3 regions of the Azospirillum sp. 11R-A genome follow, and region 2 is predicted to be linked to each of the others. Evidence: riboswitches for the same ligand, from Rfam matches in the RefSeq annotation. Region 2 holds a riboswitch; each other region holds the start of a gene.
What was found. Region 2 has a riboswitch for thiamine pyrophosphate ahead of thiC (phosphomethylpyrimidine synthase ThiC). Riboswitches for the same ligand answer to the same signal wherever they lie in the genome.
Positions count from the first base shown of each region.

Region 1: it holds a riboswitch for thiamine pyrophosphate, as region 2 does, so the genes downstream of both, VH569_RS15865 (ABC transporter ATP-binding protein) here and thiC (phosphomethylpyrimidine synthase ThiC) in region 2, are expected to answer to the same signal.
Region 3: it holds a riboswitch for thiamine pyrophosphate, as region 2 does, so the genes downstream of both, VH569_RS23905 (ABC transporter substrate-binding protein) here and thiC (phosphomethylpyrimidine synthase ThiC) in region 2, are expected to answer to the same signal.

Region 1 is NZ_JBCEBL010000010.1:110,596-115,074, reverse strand. Features, by position in the region: gene VH569_RS15880 (hypothetical protein) at 1-463, opposite strand, end outside; gene VH569_RS15875 (hypothetical protein) at 460-1,194, opposite strand; gene VH569_RS15870 (acetoin utilization protein AcuC) at 1,267-2,394, opposite strand; TPP riboswitch at 2,515-2,621, shown strand; gene VH569_RS15865 (ABC transporter ATP-binding protein) at 2,669-3,400, shown strand; gene VH569_RS15860 (ABC transporter permease) at 3,397-4,164, shown strand; gene VH569_RS15855 (ABC transporter substrate-binding protein) at 4,182-4,479, shown strand, end outside.
Region 2 is NZ_JBCEBL010000003.1:353,670-358,148, forward strand. Features, by position in the region: gene greB (transcription elongation factor GreB) at 102-653, shown strand; gene thiC (phosphomethylpyrimidine synthase ThiC) at 687-2,414, opposite strand; TPP riboswitch at 2,545-2,679, opposite strand; gene VH569_RS07395 (magnesium transporter CorA family protein) at 2,757-3,740, opposite strand; gene VH569_RS07400 (hypothetical protein) at 3,780-4,064, opposite strand; gene argB (acetylglutamate kinase) at 4,097-4,479, opposite strand, start outside.
Region 3 is NZ_JBCEBL010000020.1:88,095-92,573, reverse strand. Features, by position in the region: gene VH569_RS23915 (ABC transporter permease subunit) at 1-337, opposite strand, end outside; gene VH569_RS23910 (branched-chain amino acid ABC transporter permease) at 330-1,202, opposite strand; gene VH569_RS23905 (ABC transporter substrate-binding protein) at 1,207-2,358, opposite strand; TPP riboswitch at 2,441-2,555, opposite strand; gene VH569_RS23900 (DMT family transporter) at 2,589-3,503, opposite strand; gene VH569_RS23895 ((2Fe-2S) ferredoxin domain-containing protein) at 3,637-3,969, opposite strand; gene VH569_RS23890 (ABC transporter permease) at 4,156-4,479, shown strand, end outside.

The DNA of each region.
Region 1 (4,479 bases), on a different contig from region 2:
GGCGGTTGGCACGTTCGCCGGCCTCGCGGTCCGACTCCGCCCAGACGAGATACTGGCGCCCCCGTGCCCATTCGACGGCCAGAGGGTGGGCAGCATCGATCTCGCCGATCTGCTGGTTCACCACGGTGACCAGCCATTCCTTGTCGCCGGGATTGCGCCGGTCGGTCAGGATCAGGATCTGCGGACGACGCTTCGACTGCGCTTCGGTCAGGCGCTGTTGCACCTCCGTCTGCTTCTTGCGCAGCTCCACCATCTCCCGGGTCAGTTCCTCGATTTCGGCATGGAGGGTCTCCTCCTCCCGATGCAGGCGGTGGATGGTGGCATCCAGCTTGTCGAGGTTGTTGCGGACGCCGCGGACGCGCTGGCGCGCCTGCGACACCCTCTGCTCGACGCTCATCAGGATGTTGCCGAGCCAGGCACCGATGGCGACGATGGCCAGGACGATGATGAAGTTGATCATCATGTGACGCCGCCCACCTTCGCCCGGGCGGTGGCGGGCGGCGTCGGCACGCCCTTGCCGGCGGCCTTGCCTCCGGCCCGCGCATCGCCACGCATGAACGTCTTCTGGAAACCCATTTTGAACGGGAAGGCCACATCGCACATCTGCTTGGCCTCGTCGAAGCTGGACGCCCAGACCTCGGCCACGTTCGTGCAGCGCCAGATGGGGTTGACTTGCGCCCGCTCACCGGCGGCGCGGGCAGCGGCAGACGCCTTCTCCTGCGTCACCGTCGCGACGAATTTCATCAGCCCGGCCTGCGGGTCGCCGACCTCATGCACGAACATCGGCGGCTGGTCCGAGAGGTCCCGGACCTGCTTTTCCGCCTTGCGGATATCGCTTTCCAGCCGGTTGCGGTCGGAAGACTGGCTGTTCCGGCGCTGGACCAGATGGTTCACCCGGTTTTGAAGGTCCTGCGCCTCGGCATGCAGGACGTAGATGCGGTTCTCGACCTGATCCAGGCCGCTGCTCTTTTCCATGATGTTCGGCAGGAAATCCTTCAGCATCATGGCGACCGGGACGGCAGCCAGCATGATGATGACGATGGCGATCAGGAACAGCGTCGTGTTCGACATCCGCCCGGCCGTCCTCCTACCGCAAATCCTGCCCGCGAATCCTGCCGAAGCCCGCATCACCCGACGCGGAAGCTGCACCGGCGCAGTAAAAAAGAGAATCAACGAACAATCCGACCCCGTCAACGAATCGTCACAGGTTGGTTCGAAATTCGTCGGAATGAGTCGGCCGGCTGTGGGTCAGGACAGCGCCATCCTTCAGGACATGGCAGTCTCAGCCACCCGCTTCACCGCGTCCCGCACCGGTCCGGGACGCCGCTCGTCGCCGAGCGTGGTGAACCAATGGTCCGGCGGATTGCGGCCGGCGGCGCGGTTCCAGGTCAGGGCGCGCAGCACCGCCACCGCCTCCGCCGTCGGCCGCACGGCGGGATCGATGCCGTTCATCACCGCCCAGATCCCGGCCCAGCAACGCCCGACCGACCAGGGATTATAGCCGCCGCCGCCGACCACCAGAACCCGCGGCGCCAGCGGAAGCAGCGCCGCCACAGCATCCCACAGCGCGCGGTTGGACAACTCCAGCCGGCTCAACGGATCCTCGGCCAAGGCATCGGCACCGGTCTGGATCACCATCGCCTGCGGACGGAAGGCACGGGCCAGCGGCAGGACCGCCGCCTCCATCACATGCTCCATCTCGCTGTCGTTGAAGCCCGGTGGCACCGGCAGATTGCGGGCCATGCCGCCGGCGCGTTCCTCCGCCTTGCCGGTGTAGGGCCAGCGCCCATCCTCATGGATCGACACAGTCAGCACCCGGTCGTCGTCGGCGAAGGCCTCCTCCACCCCGTCGCCATGATGGGCGTCGAGATCGACATAGAGGACCCGCTCCAGCCCATGGTCGATCAGTTCCAGAATGCCGAGAACCGGCGCGTTGAAATAGCAGAAGCCGCTGGCCCGGTCGCGCCGCGCATGATGCGTCCCGGCGGCCGGCGCATAGACAAGACCGGCCGGCCGGTCGCCGAGAATCCTGGCCGCCTGCAACGCCGATCCGCTGCTATGGGCCGGCCGCCGGTACATCTCGGCGAAGACGGGATTTTCCAGCTTGCCGAGATTGTGGCGGGTGGCGGTCGCCTCGTCGACCCGCTGCTCGGCCTCCGCCCGCTTCAGCGCGGCGATGTAGTCGGCGGTATGGAAGCGCGCCAGTTCGCGTTCGCTCGCCACATGGGTGTCGAGATAGACCTCGTCCGGCAGCCAGCCCATGGCGCGGCTGAGGTCGATGGCGGTCGACACGCGTGGAATCGCCAGCGGATGCTTCGGCCCATAGGTCGAGCCGCGGTAGATTTCCCCGCCGATGAACAGCGGTGTGCGAAAGGGCGTGGTCAGGACGGGCACTCCTCGATGCCCGTCAGAAACTAGGCGCCGCGGCGGTGCGGTCAAGCCGCCCGCTTCCGCATGCTGGAAGCGGCATCCGGCAATGCTTGCGGTCACGGATCGTCCGCGCCTATAGTCGCCGCCTTCACTGGGGGGAGCCGATGGGCGGCTGAGAGGTCCTGTTGCGGGACGACCCCTGGAACCTGATCCGGTTCATGCCGGCGTAGGGATCAGTGATGCGGGACCGCACCCTTTCCATCTCCGCCACTCCACGATGCATGCCCGCGTGCCTGCGATGACGCCGCTTTCGGTGACCATCGCGCGCGCGCGGCTGACCTATGGCGGCACGCTCCTGTTCTCCGACCTGACGCTGGAGCTGCCGGCCGGGCGGACCACCTGCCTGCTGGGGCCGAGCGGCGTCGGCAAGACCACGCTCCTGCGCATCCTTGCAGGTTTGGCCGAGCCGGAGCCGCCGACCGAGGTGGTCACCGGCGACCGGCGGCCGTTGGCCGGCCGGATCGCCTACATGGCGCAGCAGGACCTGCTGCTGCCCTGGCTGACCGTTCTCGACAATGTGCTGCTCGGCGACCGGCTGCGCCACCGCCGTCCCGATCCGGCGCGGGTGGAGCAGGCCCGCGCGCTGCTGGATCGCGTCGGTTTGGCGGGGCGCGAGCGCGACCGTCCCGCCGCCCTGTCCGGTGGGCAGAAGCAGCGCGTGGCGTTGGCCCGCACCCTGATGGAGGACAAGCCGCTGGTCCTGATGGACGAGCCCTTCTCCGCGCTCGACGCCATCACCCGGTTGCGCTTGCAGGAAACGGCGGCGGAGACGCTGGCCGGCCGCACCGTCCTGATGGTCACCCACGACCCGCTGGAGGCGCTGCGTATCGGCGACCGCCTGCATGTGATGACCGGCCGGCCGGCCATCATGGGGCCGGCGCTGGAGCCCTCCGGCCCGGTGCCGCGCCGGGTCGACGATCCGGACCTGCTGGCGCATCAGGCCGAACTGTTGCGGAGGCTGGCGGAATGAAGGCGCTACTGCGCGGCGCGATCACCCTGCTGGTGCTGGTCGCCGGCTGGCAGGCGCTGGTCTGGGCCACCGGGCTGCCGCGCTACCTGCTGCCCGGTCCGCTGGCGGTGGCGGACGCCATGCAGCGGCAGGCCCCTCTGCTGCTGACCCATGGCCTGACCACGCTGGCCGAAATTCTGATCGGGCTGGTGGCCGGCGTGGCGCTGGGCGGGGTCAGCGCTTTGCTGCTCGCGCGGTTCCGCACGGCACGGCGCTGGCTGATGCCGCTGCTTCTGGTCAGCCAGGCCATCCCGGTCTTCGCACTGGCGCCGCTGCTGGTGCTGTGGCTCGGCTATGGCATGGCGTCCAAGATCGCCATGGCGGTGCTGGTCATCTATTTCCCGGTAACGACCGCGCTGTTCGACGGGCTGCGGCGCACCGATCCCGGCTGGCTCGACCTTGCCCGCACCATGGGCGCCTCGCCCGCCGCGATCCTGTGGAGCATCCGCCTGCCGGCCGCCCTGCCCGCCTTCTGGTCCGGCGTAAGGGTGGCCGCCGCGGTGGCGCCCATCGGGGCGGTGATCGGCGAATGGGTGGGGTCGTCCTCCGGACTTGGCTACCTGATGCTGCACGCCAATGCCCGCATGCAGATCGATCTTCTGTTCGCCGCCGTGCTGGTGCTGGGGCTGTTCGCGGTGACGCTGTACGCCGCCGTCGATGCGCTGGCCCGCCGTGCCCTGCCCTGGCAACCCGATACCCAACCTGCCGAAGACGCCAACCCTTGAAGGGGGAGAGACACCCGATGAAGCATCTTTTCACCGCCGGCCTGATCGCCGCCGGCCTGATGACCTCGCTTCCCGCGCTGGCCCAGGACAAGCTGTCCGTGATGCTGGACTGGTTCGTCAACCCGGACCACGCCCCGCTGGTGGTGGCGCAGGAGAAGGGTTTCTTCAAGGATGCCGGGCTTGAGGTCACCCTGACCGCCCCGGCCGACCCCAACGACCCGCCGAAGCTGGTGGCGGCCGGCGGCGCCGACATCGCCGTCTCCTACCAGCCGCAGCTGATCCTGCAGGTGGCGGAGGAGCTGCCGCTGGTCCGCA
Region 2 (4,479 bases):
CCCAACGGCCCAACCGGGACCTCTGGAACGGGAAAAGGCGCCGCAAGGCGCCTTTTCCTTTTCCCGGACGTTATCACCCCTGCCACAGGACAGGTCGGACCATGAGCAAGGCCTTCACCCGCGAGAACGACACGCAGGACGACGACGACCTCGACGATCCGGCACCGTTGCCGCAGGGCTTCAAGAACTACATGACCCCGCCCGGCTTCCAGCGCATGCAGGAGGAACTGCGCCACCTGCTGCGGGTGGAGCGGCCGAAGGTGGTGGAGGTGGTGTCCTGGGCCGCCGGCAATGGCGACCGCTCGGAGAATGGCGATTATCTCTACGGCAAGAAGCGCCTGCGCGAGATCGACCGCCGCATCCGTTTCCTGAACAAGCGGCTGGAATCGGCGGTGGTGGTCAATCCGCAGGACCAGAAGAACCGCGAACAGGTCTTCTTCGGCGCCACCGTCACCTATGCCCGCGAGGATGGGGCGGAGAACACCATCACCATCGTCGGCGCCGACGAGGTCGACCCCGACCGCGGCCATGTCAGCTGGATTTCCCCCATGGCCCGCGCCCTGCTGAAGGCGCGGAAGGGCGATCTGGTGGATGTCCGCACCCCGGCCGGGATGGAGCAAGTCGAAGTGCTGGAGATCCGGTACGCGGACTGACGGAAGGGGCGGCAACCCGCCCCCCGCCAGACTTTATTCTGCTGCCGGCTGGTAGATTTCCCCGCCCGACTGGCGGAACTTCTCCGACATCTCGGCCATGCCGGATTCCGCGGCGTCGCGGATTTCCTGCGTGATCTTCATCGAGCAGAATTTCGGCCCGCACATCGAACAGAAATGCGCGGTCTTGGCGCCTTCCGCCGGCAGGGTCTCGTCGTGATAGGCCATCGCCGTGTCGGGATCGAGCGACAGGGCGAACTGGTCGAGCCAGCGGAAGGAGAAGCGGGCGCGCGACATGGCATCGTCGCGCAACCGCGCCGCCGGGTGACCCTTGGCAAGGTCGGCGGCATGGGCGGCGATCTTGTAGGCGATGACGCCGGCCTTCACGTCGTCGCGGTCGGGCAAACCGAGATGCTCCTTCGGCGTGACGTAGCAGAGCATCGCCGTGCCGAACCAGCCGATCATCGCCGCACCGATGGCGCTGGTGATGTGGTCGTAACCCGGCGCGATGTCGGTCACCAACGGCCCCAGCGTGTAGAAGGGCGCCTCGCCGCACAGCGCCAGCTGCTTCTCGACATTGTGCTTGATCTTGTGCATCGGCACATGGCCCGGCCCTTCGATCATCACCTGCACGTCGCGCGCCCAGGCGATCTTCGTCAGTTCGCCCAGGGTCTCCAGCTCGGCGAACTGGGCGGCATCGTTGGCATCGGCCTGGCTGCCCGGCCGCAGCCCGTCGCCCATCGAGAGCGCCACGTCATAGGTCCGGCAGATCTCGACGATGTCGGCGAAATGGTCGTAGAGGAAATTCTCGCGGTGATGCGCCAGGCACCATTTGGCGATGATCGAGCCGCCGCGCGAGACGATGCCGGTCACCCGCTTGGCCGTCAGCGGGATGTGGGCCAGCCGCAGGCCGGCATGGATGGTGAAGTAATCGACGCCCTGCTCCGCCTGCTCGATCAGCGTGTCGCGGAACAGCTCCCAGGTTAGGTCCTCGGCCTTGCCCTTGACCTTCTCCAGCGCCTGATAGATCGGCACGGTGCCGATCGGAACCGGGGAGTTGCGCAGGATCCATTCACGGGTCTGGTGGATGTCGGCGCCGGTGGACAAATCCATCACGGTGTCGGCGCCCCAGCGGATCGACCAGACCATCTTCTCCACCTCCTCCTCGATGGAGGAGGTCACGGCGGAGTTGCCGATGTTGGCGTTGATCTTGGTCAGGAAGTTGCGGCCGATGATCATCGGCTCCGACTCGGGGTGGTTGACGTTGGACGGGATGATCGCCCGCCCGCGCGCCACCTCGTCACGGACGAACTCCGGGGTGATGAAGTCGGGGATCTCGGCACCGAAATCCTCGCCGTCGCGGGTAGCCTCAAGTGCTGCGGCGCGGCCGAGATTCTCGCGCACGGCGATGTACTCCATCTCCGCGGTGACGATGCCGGCGCGGGCGTAGGCCATCTGGGTCACCGCCACGCCGTCCTTGGCGCGCAGCACGCCGTTGTCGGCGGGCTCGACATCGCCGCGCGCCAGGATCCAGTCGCGGCGGTGCTTGGACAGGCCGGCCCGCACGTCGATGGCGACCGACTCGTCGGTGTAGGGGCCTGAGGCGTCATAGACGGTCAGCGGCGGCTCGCCGCCCGACAGCGCGATCTCGCGCAGGGCGACGCGCAGGTCGGGAAAGCGCGTGCCGGGCACATGGATTTTCCGCGACGACGGCAGCGGGCCGGTCGAAATGCGGATGGCGTTCTCGTTGAAGTCCTTAGGCATTGGGTTTCTCCGTCGGAGTTGGGCGGACAAACCCGGGACTGCGGACGGAGGTGCGGTATCTTCGTGCGGGCCGTTTCGGAATGGTTCCCCGACATGGCGGGGCCGATACGGCCGGACGGGGCGAGATTCGGCCCGTCACGAGGTCCCTCCCTTCGCCGGTATGACCCGGATCAGGTTCGAAGGGTCACCACGCTGCCGGCTTGCGCAGTGCGCCGTCCGGCCGTTGGTATCTCAGCCCCCTGTCGGGACCCCCCTGGAATGCGGCCCATCCTGCCGCCGACGGACGGTCGTGTCAAAAGGAAAGCGCTGCGGACGATCCGCCTGCCATATTGTGGAAATGCGTTACATCCAGCGCTTCGACCGCACATAGACCATCGGCAGCAAGGCCGACAACAGCATCAGCCCCAAGGCGCTGGCATAGCCGAAGGGCGACTGGCTGCCCGGCATTTCGGTGAAGTTCATGCCGCCGATGCTGGCGACCAGGGTCGGCGGATAGAGCAGGACGGTCAGGACCGACACGATCTTGACGATCTCGTTCTGCTCGACATTGATCTGGCCCAGAGCGGTGTCGAGCGCCAGGGCAACCTTGCCGGAGAGGAAGCGGGCATATTGGTCCAGCCCGCGCAGATCCTGCAGCGTGGTCTTGGCCCAGCGCCGAGTCGCCTTGCCGGCGTTCCAGCCATCGCCGCGCGCCAGGAAGTCGGTCATCCGGGTGAGGCTGGCCAGACTGATCCGCGCCTTGCCGATCAGATGGCCGGCATGGCCGATGCGCTTCAGCGTCTGCGCGTCGTCCAGCGTCTCGCCGCGGGAGCGCAGCTTGCGCCCGCGGAAATAGCGGCGGTTCAGCGCATCCATCTCCACTCCGGTCCGCCGCAGCACGACCGACGTGCGGTCGATCATCCCGTCCACCAGTGCGGCCAGCACCAGTTCGCCGCGGGATGCGGACACCTGCCCATGGGTGGCGCGGCGGCGGAAGGCCAGCAGGGCCTGCGGATCGATGTCGTGGATGGTCACCAGCCGCCGGCCGGCCAGCACGAAGCTGACGGTGGCGATGCGCGGCTCGTCGGTGTCGGCCCAGACCAGTGCGGTGACGGTCATGGTCAAGGCACCGCCGGCCACGCGCAGGCGGCTCGACTCCTCGATCTCCGCCATCTGCTCGCGGGTGGGCAGGCCGGTGCCGATCAGCGCCTCCGCCCGCGTCAGCTCGTCGGGCGTCGGGTTGATCAGGTCCAGCCACACGGCGGACTCGGGGAACGGGACCGACTCGTCCGCGGCCTCCCTGTCCCAGCGCAGCAGACCGCCGTCATTGACGAAAACATGCAGCAAGGCTGTGCTCCTTGCATTGGCGCGGTTCGGGCGCCCGACCTAGGTGACGCGGCCACCGCGCCGCGGCTTCGCCGGGGGCGGCGCCTTCTCCCCATCGAGGTCGAGCGACGCGCCCTCGTCCTTCAGCGCCTGCTCCAGCTTGCGGCGGAAGGCGCCGCCGTCCCGCTTGGCGTCGAGGAAATGGCCGACCGCCTCCTTCGCCGCATCGCTGTCATAGGGGACCTTGCCCAAAGCGGCCAGCCTGGCACGCTCCACCAGCTTCGGGTCCATCCTCTCCCGGATGGCCTTCATCTGGCGGAGCAACTCCTTGCGCAGATCGCTCATCGGTCCCCCATGACAGTCCCCTTCGGACAGCGTCAGGCCTTGCCGATCAGGGTGCCGGCGCCGCCCTCGGTGAAGATCTCCAGCAGCAGCGCATGCGGCACGCGGCCATCCAGGATAACAGCGGCATCGACGCCCTGCTCCACCGCGCCGATGCAGGTCTCGATTTTCGGGATCATGCCGCCCGAAGCGGTGCCGTCGGCGATGGCCTTGTGGGCATCCTCCAGTGACATCTTCTCGATCAGCTTCTTTTCCTTGTCGAGCACACCGGCGACGTCGGTCAGCAGGAAGAAGCGCGCCGCCTTCACCGCCGCCGCGACCGCGCCGGCCGCCGTGTCGGCATTGATGTTGTAGGTGTCGCCGTTCACGTCGAAGCCGACCGGCGCGATCACCGGGATGATGTCCGACTGGGCGAGCG
Region 3 (4,479 bases), on a different contig from region 2:
CGAAGTAATGCGACTCCAACCGCAGCACCGCCAGCCCGACCGGCAGGGCCAGCAGCAGCGGTACCAGCATCGACAGCGGGAAGGTCGCTTCGAAACCGAGCCCGTAGCGGCTGCCGAGGATGCCCGTCACATAGCCGCCGACGCCGAAGAAGGCGCCCTGCGCCAGCGACAGCGCACCGCCGAGCCCGAAGACGATCTGGAATCCGAAGGTCGCCAGCGCATAGACCCCGGCGACGGTCAGGACGCGCAGGCCATAGGGGGACGCGAAGGCCAGCGCATAAACCAGAAGGGCAAGCGCGCCAGCGATGAGAATGACTGCCGGCCGACGTTCACCCACGGCGCCGCACCGCTTCGCCGAACAGCCCTTGCGGGCGCAGCACCAGAATCGCCAGCAGCGTCAGGTACAAGGCCCCCAGCGCCGCCGGATATGAGAGCACCGACGACACCCCCACCTCGAACAACGCGATCAGCAGCGCCCCCACCACCGCACCCGGCACGGAGCCCCAGCCCCCCACCGTCACCGCGATGTAGGCCTTCAGGATCAGGTCGCCGCCCGAGGTCGGCGTGACGAAATAGCGGTTGGCCAGCAGCAGCCCGGCCGCCCCGGCGCAGGCGGCCCCGATGGCGAAGGTCACCAGGATCATCGCGGTCACCGGCACGCCGCAGGCCCGCGCCATCTCCGGATCCTGCGCCGTGGCGCGCAGCCGGCGGCCGAGCTGGGTGCGGGCGAACACCCATTGCTGCGCGCCGATCAGCAGCCCCGCCACCGCGACGATGGCGAGCGATTGCTCGGGCACCGCCAGCCCGGCGATGTGCAGCGTGTCGTCGCCGAACAAAGGCGGCGCGGCGCGCGGCTCCGGCCCGAACAGAATGGCGGCACCGTTCTGCAGGATGATGCCAACCGCGATGGTGCTGATGAAGACCGAGACCGGCGGCCGGCGGCGCAGCGGCAGATAAGCCGCCAGTGCCAGCAGCAGCCCCAGCGCCGCCATCAGCACCAGAACGACCGGCAGCAGGACGATGCCCGGCAGCGGGATCAGCGGCGCCGCCGCCACCGCCAGCAACCCGCCGGCCATCACGAGATCGCCCTGGGCGAAATTCACCGCCGAGGTGGCGTTCAGCACCAGCACGAAGCCCAGCGCCACCAGGGCATAGGCCGCCCCCAGCGCCACCCCGTTGACCAGCAGTTGAAGCGCCGCCATCCGCTCACTTCGCCGCAAGCGTCGGGTCGTCGTACCGCTTCACCAGCACCGGCACGCGGCTGGCCCCGTCATAGCAGACGATGACGGCGGAATGGGCCATGTTGCCCTTGCCGTCGGACTTGTAGGTCATGGCGAGGCCCTTGAAGCTCTCGGCGGACAGCGCCTTGCGGATCGCGTCCGGCGACCGGGCGCCGGCCTTCACCGCCTCCAGCACCATGGTCATGCCGTCATACTGGCCGAGCGCGAAGGCGTCCGGCTCCTTGCCGAAGGCGGCGCGGTAGGCGTCGGTGAAGGCCTTGACCTCCGGCGTGCCGCCGGAAATCGGCGAGGCCGCTGTCTCGGCGCAGACGCCCTTCAGCTCCGCCGGTTCCAGCAGGGCGGCGGTGCTCGGCTGATGCATGGCGGAGCCGGCGACGATGGGCAGGGTCACGCCGCTGGACGCCGCCTGCCGCAGCAGCAGCGCGGTCGGTCCGGAATGCAGGTGCAGGACCAGCACGTCCGGCTTGGCGGCGAGCGCCTTGGTCAGCACCGGCAGCAGATCCTTGGCCGCCGGGTCCACCCCCTCCTCGAAGACGGGCGTGACGCCCAGCGCCTTGAAGGCGGCGTCGAGATGGGCCTTGCCGCTCTGGCCGTAGGCGGTGGTCTGGTAGATGACGGCCGGCTGCCGCTTGCCCAGCTCCTCCACCACATAGCGGGCATGGGCGGCCTTGGTCACCGCGTCGCCGGGGAAGAAGCGGAAGACCCAGGGATTGCCCTGCTCGGTGATCGAGGCGGTGCCCGACACGGTGACCAGCGGCAGCTTCAGCTCGCCAGCCAGCGGCAGCATCGCCAGCATCTGGGTGCCGAGCATGCTGGCGGCGACCGCGCCCACCGTGCCGCGGCCGGCCGCGCGCTCCAGCGCCGTCACCGCCGCTTCGGGCGAGGTGCCGGTGTCGACGACCTCCGAGGCGATGGCGACGCCGGCCGGCGTCTGCTTCAGCGCCAGGACGGCGCCATTGCGCTGGCTGGTGCCCTCCAGCGACAGGAAGCCGGTCAGCGGCACCAGCACCGGGAAGGACAGCGTGTCGTCGGCACGGGCGGCGGACGACAGACAGACGGACGACAGGCAGGAGGATGCGGCCAGCAGGCCGATCAGGAGGGGAAGCGTGCGCCGCATGACCGAAAACTCCTCGACACGCGCCGGCGGTTGGGGCGACGCGGAGGGGACGGGGCGCTTTGCAGCAGCTTTCAGCGGGTCCGTCGGGTTCCGGTCGGCTCCCTTCGCCGGCATGACCCGGATCAGGTTCGATGGGTGTTGTCTCAGCCCGTGCGACCACCGAACCGGCATCCGCACGGGCACCCCAGCCGTGAACAGGCGGCGAGAGTGTCGCCGCCGGCCCTGTCCTGTCAAGAACCCAACCGGCGGCGCGCCACCATGGTTTCACGATGCAGGATGTAGAGCCCGCTGCCGATGATCACCATAGCGCCGGCCAGGACCGGCTCCGTCGGCAGGTCGCCGAACACCAGCCAGCCGAACAGGCTGGCCCAGACCATGCCGGTATATTCGAAGGGTGCCACCACCGCCGGCGGCGCGCGGCGGAAGGCCTGGGTCAGCAGGACCTGCGCCCCGGCGCCGATGGCCCCGACCAGCGCCATCAGCCCCAGCGCGAAAGCGGTGGGCGCCGTCCAGACCGGCACGGCCAGCGCCCCGCTGACCACCGTCGTCGTCAGCAGCAGGTAGAGCACGATGGACGCGCTGGTTTCCGTCCGCGACAGGCCGCGCACGGCCAGTGCGGCCAGCGCATAGAACAGGGCGGCGCACAGCCCGACCAGCACCGGCACCAGCGGCGCCCCGGCCGACGGCTGCGCCATCACCACCACGCCGCCGAACCCGACCACCACGGCGGCCCAGCGGCGCCAGCCCACCGGCTCGCCCAGCAGCGGCGCCGACAGCGCGGTGATGAACAGCGGACCGGCGAAGCTCAGCACATAGACGTCGGCCAAAGGCAGTTCGCGGAAGGCATAGAAGAAGCATCCCATCGAGATCAGCCCGGCGAAGGCGCGCCAGACATGCCCCAGGGGCCGCCGCGTCCGCATCGCCGCGATCCCGCCGCCGCACGTCAGGGTGTAGCCGCCCACCAGCAGAAAGGCGACCAGCGAGCGCACGAACATCAGCTGCGGCACCGGGTAATCGGCGGTCAGGAATTTGATGAGCGTGTCCATCGCCGCGAACAGCAGGATCGCGCCCAGGAAGCAGCCGACGGCATAGGGAACCGAATCGGCCTCGGCGGGCAGCAGGTCGGCGGTTTCGGCGTCGGTCATGGACTCGGTTCGGAACGGCAATGGCGGGGTCTGCCCACATTATGGGCAAATGCGCCCGCGTCCCAATGCCGCAACCGCAGGTCTGGTAGGCGCAGCCAAGGTCAAGAGCCGGCTCGTGCGCCCCCCTCTCGCCTCAACGCGTCAGTACCATCACCAGCCGCTCGACCGGCGCATCGTTGACCAGATGCGAGTCGACGATCTCGTCGATGTCCTCCGGCGTTTCCGGCCGGTACCAGATGCCTTCCGGATACACCACCATCAGCGGCCCGGCGGAGCAGAAGCCGAGGCAGCCGGTCATCGCCATGCCGATGTCGGTCACGCCCTTGCCCTGGATTTTCTGATCGAGCCGCTGCCACAGCGAATGCGCCCCCTTGGCGGCGCAGCTGCCGCGCGGATGACCGGGCGGACGTTGCTGGGCGCAGCAGAAGACGTGGTGGCGAAAGGTCTGCGGGATGTCGAGCGGCATCGGTCATGCTCCATAGCCATAAAATTTCTATGGGTAAGAAGCATGCCAGAATGCTGCGTTGCGGCAAGACTTTTTGTAATCCTTCCAACTCCAGGCGATGCTTGGATTCCCCGCACCATGAAATGCTTGGTCGGCAGAGCGTTGGCGGTTAAGAATCCCCGGCAAGGGGCAATCCAGGAGACGCCGGTGCTGCTGAGCGGATCGGGGAAGGGCCAGCCGGGCGCAGTGCCGGGCTGGGTCGGGTATGCGCTGCTGCCGGTTTTCAACCTCGTCGCGGCCTTCGTGCTGTCGGGGCTGGTGATCCTGGTGATCGGCGAGAATCCGGTGGACGTGCTGTCGCTGCTGCTGTCGGAGGCCCTGGGATACCCGGAGGCCATCGGCTACACCCTCTATTACACCACCGACTACATCTTCACCGGGCTGGCGGTCGCCATCGCCTTCCATTGCGGGCTGTTCAACATCGGCGGCGAGGGGCAGGCCTATCTGGGCGGGCTCGGCGCCGGGCTGGTG